Regions from separate parts of the Larkinella sp. genome, predicted to be linked through region 1. Evidence: riboswitches for the same ligand, from Rfam matches in the RefSeq annotation. Region 1 holds a riboswitch; the other holds the start of a gene.
The links. A riboswitch is a leader RNA that binds a small molecule or an ion and turns the genes downstream of it on or off. The one in region 1 is predicted to bind S-adenosylmethionine.
Positions count from the first base shown of each region.

Region 2: linked by a shared signal. The riboswitch ahead of metH (methionine synthase) and the one ahead of ACO064_RS21210 (O-acetylhomoserine aminocarboxypropyltransferase/cysteine synthase family protein) in region 1 are both predicted to bind S-adenosylmethionine.

Region 1 is NZ_OZ245776.1:5,423,612-5,425,816, forward strand. Features, by position in the region: gene ACO064_RS21205 (Gfo/Idh/MocA family protein) at 1-670, shown strand, start outside; SAM riboswitch class I at 924-1,040, shown strand; gene ACO064_RS21210 (O-acetylhomoserine aminocarboxypropyltransferase/cysteine synthase family protein) at 1,280-2,205, shown strand, end outside.
Region 2 is NZ_OZ245776.1:5,191,524-5,193,728, reverse strand. Features, by position in the region: gene metH (methionine synthase) at 1-1,109, opposite strand, end outside; SAM riboswitch class I at 1,219-1,326, opposite strand; gene ACO064_RS20280 (SxtJ family membrane protein) at 1,410-1,772, opposite strand; gene ACO064_RS20275 (carbamoyltransferase) at 1,918-2,205, opposite strand, start outside.

The sequences.
Region 1 (2,205 bases):
GGGACTGGGCTACCCCACCGAAGTGGAAACCAGCATCAGCTCGGTATTCCTGAAAGACTGGACGCCGGAATACAACCCCGAAGGCTGTCCGCCAGCGTCGCACGTTGAACTGAAATTCCCGGCTTCGGCTAAAAACAAATCCGATGTGAAACTGATATGGGCTGATGGCGGTATCCGTCCGTTCCGCCCCGACTTTTTACCCGCGGGGGAAGCCTATCCGGAGGGGGGCGAAAACGGGATGTTTATGGTGGGTGACAAAGGTCTGATTGCCTGCGGCATGTACGGCGATGATCCGAAACTGTATACCAAAGACGGACAGAAAATGGAAGCTGCTCCGAAGCCCAAACCGGTCGACGGAAAACCGTGGCCCGAAAACGGCCACCAGATTCTGTGGACCGAAGCCTGTAAAGCCGGTTTTAACAGCAAGGAACACAAAGCGTTGACGTCTTCGTTCGACTTCTCCGGTCCGCTGACCGAGTCCGTTCTGATGGGCAACCTGGCCATTCGCAGCTACATGCTCCGGACGCCAAAAGCCGACGGCAAGGGCTTCAACTACCCCGGTCGCCAACGCCTGATGTGGGACGGTAAAAACATGAAAATTACCAACTTCGACGATGCCAACCAGTTTGTTTCGCGGCAATACCGCGATGGCTGGAAGCTGACGACGTAGTCAATCAGGCCCGGCGATGTTCCGGAATTTTCGGGCAGCGCCAGACACCTGAAACCTCTCATTTTGTGGTCGAAAGACCCTGAAATGAGAGGTTTTTTATTGAGAATACCTGCTGCGTCAAAGTCCTGTTCGACCGGTTTCCTGCCAAAAAATTTGCAGCAACGGGCTTCGTTCGCTATACTTGCGGCTCAAATCAAGTTTCCACACGGTTCGAACACCACCGAATCGTTGCAGCAGACTTCCTGCTGCGCTTGATTTATAAAGAAGAGGCAAGAGACCGGGCTCGGTGAACCTCTGGCAACCTGCCGCGCGGCAAGGTGCTACATCCCGCCTACGGATCGCTTCGGCCATCCGATAGGAGATATAAATCGAAAAGACACATGACCAACATCCGATGCTGTATGCCCCCGGCGGGCTACTAATTTCACACACACCGACGATACCGACAACCGGGAGAGGCTATCGGCTACGGGTTGAATCAATTCGCCGTGAATGCCTCACGCCATTCAACCACTTCAACACACCGGCGACCCGGCGTTTCAGCCGACGCGTCTATTCAGAACCTGACTCTTGTTTTACCAATCCTCAACTCCATAACCAGCAGCACGTATGGCAACCCCATTGCATTTTGAAACCCTGCAACTGCACGCAGGGCAGGAGCCTGACCCCACCACCAAATCCCGGGCGGTTCCCATTTACCAAACGTCTTCCTACGTTTTCGACAATGCCGAACACGGCGCTCAACTGTTTGCTTTGCAGCAGTTTGGGAATATTTATACCCGCATCATGAACCCCACGACTGATGTTTTCGAGAAGCGCATCGCGGCTCTGGAAGGCGGGGTGGCGGCTCTGGCTGTGGCATCGGGTCAGGCGTCGCAGTTTATTGCGCTGAACAACATTCTGGGTGTGGGAGATAATTTCGTGACGACTTCCTACCTCTACGGCGGCACCTACAACCAGTTCAAGGTGTCGTTTAAACGACTCGGGATCGATGCTCGCTTTGCCGAGGGCGACAAAGTGGAAAGCTTCGAAAAGCTGATCGACGATAAGACGAAGGCGATTTATCTGGAAACCATTGGAAATCCCCAGTTCAACATTCCGGATTTTGAAGCCTTCGCGGCTTTGGCCCAGAAATACGATTTGCCGCTGATTGTCGACAACACCTTCGGTGCGGGCGGTTATTTGTTCCGGCCTATCGAACACGGTGCGGCTGTCGTGGTTGAGTCGGCCACGAAATGGATCGGTGGCCACGGAACGAGCATCGGGGGCGTTATTGTCGACAGTGGGAATTACAACTGGGGCAACGGCAAATTTCCGCAGTTTACTGAACCGTCTGAAGGCTACCACGGGCTGGTGTTCAACGACGTATTCGGCATTGGCGGACCCTTTGGCAACATTCAGTTCATCATTCGCGCCCGGGTCGAAGGCCTGCGTGACTGGGGTCCTTCGCTGAGTCCGTTCAATTCGTTTTTGCTTTTGCAGGGCATCGAAACGCTGTCGTTGCGCGTTGATCGTACGGTGCAGAACGCCCTCGC
Region 2 (2,205 bases), 230 kb from region 1:
CGCGCAAATGCCTTGGAACCCGTCACGTTCGTCCGTTCCCCGACGTTGACAAAGTTGGTCAACTCCGTGATTTTCAACGGTTCCAGACCGCTCAATTTCTGATATGACTCCGCCTGTGGTTTCGGACGGGGCGGGTATTTCGCAATCGCCTGCGCAATAGCCCGAATGTGATCCGGCGTCGAACCGCAGCAACCGCCGACGATGTTGACAAAACCGTCCTGCACGAAGCCTTCGATCTGGGCCGCCATTTCGTCAGGTGACTGATCGTATTCCCCCATTTCGTTGGGCAATCCGGCATTCGGATAAGCCGACGTAAAAAATGGGGCTTCTTTCGCCAGCGTCTGCACATACGGCCGCAGCAGTTCCGCGCCCATCGCGCAGTTCAACCCAATACTGAGCAGCGGCAGGTGCGATACTGAGTACAGAAACGCTTCCGTCGTCTGACCCGACAGCGTCCGGCCCGAAGCATCGGTAATCGTTCCCGAAACCATGATCGGCAACGGTTCCAGGCCTTTATCCGCAAAATATTTATCCACGGCAAACAACGCGGCTTTGGCGTTGAGCGTATCCGTGATGGTTTCAATCAACAGCAAATCCGATCCGCCCTCGACCAACCCGGAAACCTGGGTGTAAAACGCTTCGACCAGTTGATCGAACGTAATGGCGCGGTAGCCGGGATTGTTCACATCGGGCGACATGGAGGCCAGCCGGGTGGTTGGACCCATCGCGCCGGCCACAAACCGGGGTTTGTCGGGATTCTGGCGGGTTACTTCCACCGCCACTTCCTTCGCAATTCTCGCCGACTCGTAATTGAGTTCATACACCAGTTCCTCCATGTGGTAATCGGCCATCGCCACCCACGTTCCGCTGAAGGTGTTGGTTTCGATGATGTCCGATCCCGCTTCGAGATACTGGCGGTGGATTTCCTTGATGATGTCCGGTTTTGTGAGCGACAGCAAATCGTTGTTGCCCTTCAAATCGTGCGGCCAGTCGGCAAAACGCGTTCCGCGATAATCTTCTTCTTCCAGTTTATACCGCTGAATCATGGTACCCATCGCTCCATCGAGAATCAGGATACGCTGTTGAAGAAGGTCAGTTATTTTTTCCAAGTTCTTGTATTGATTAGGACTACCTACCATGCCAACCACCGTCTGTAGCAGAACGGTGCAAATAGGGTTACACGGCTTATCGAAGAAAGGAAGCAGGGCGCAAGCTTTCAACTTATCTGTCCCCGTTGCCGGGGCGGAATTTGGCACCTTTTTCAGGGAGTATGAATGGTTGCCAAGACATCATCGGGTCCAATCCCTCCGTCTTTCTCGATAAGCGGTTTACAAAAATAGAAAAAGAGCCGGTCTTCGCCAAACCGATTCCCTCCGGGGAGAAACAGGCGGTTTTCCCAAAAGATTCCGTTACCAGGTATGTTCCAGGTCTTCTTTGGTATACAGATGGTTACGCTCGTGGTAAAGCGATGTGTCCTGCGTTCGTTTGATCGTCAACGGGTTTTTCGCCCCGAGCCGGTAGAGAAACGCGATCGGGACTAAAACTGCCCAAAATAAAACCGTCAGAATGATCTTGCTGTTGATCATCCCCAGGATTTCGGCCAGTTTAAACCACAGCCAGGCAATGCTGTTGCCAGCCGCCGGAATGAAGATGCTGAGCAAACCAACCGCCATAGCAGCATAGAGCCAGTAGACGGAGTTGAAAACGAAGTACAAAACGACCAGGCCGGTTACGATTACCAACTGGGCCTTGACGCGATCCAAGGGATTCATAAGCAGATGTCTATAAAGAAATTATACATGTTTTCCCGCTTTCGCCCCAGACCCCTAAAGGGGCACGGACGTCGAACCATCCGGATTAAGCTGCGTCCGTGCCCCTTTAGGGGTCTGGGGCGAAAGGCCCTCCGGGGCAAAAGCGTCAATCCAACCCAAACTCCTCCTTCCACTCGCCTTTTTCCGGCCACGCCGGTTGCTGTTTTTTATTGAATATATAATTTCCCACCACCAGATAATCCATTTCCGTTCGCATGAAACAGCGATACGCGTCATCCGGCGTGTTGACGATGGGTTCGCCCCGCACGTTGAAACTCGTGTTGACCAAAACCGCAAAACCCGTTTGCTTTTTGAATGCATCGATCAATTGCCAGTAACGCCGATTGGTTTCCCGGTGAACGGTTTGAATCCGGGCGGAGAAGTCGATGTGCGT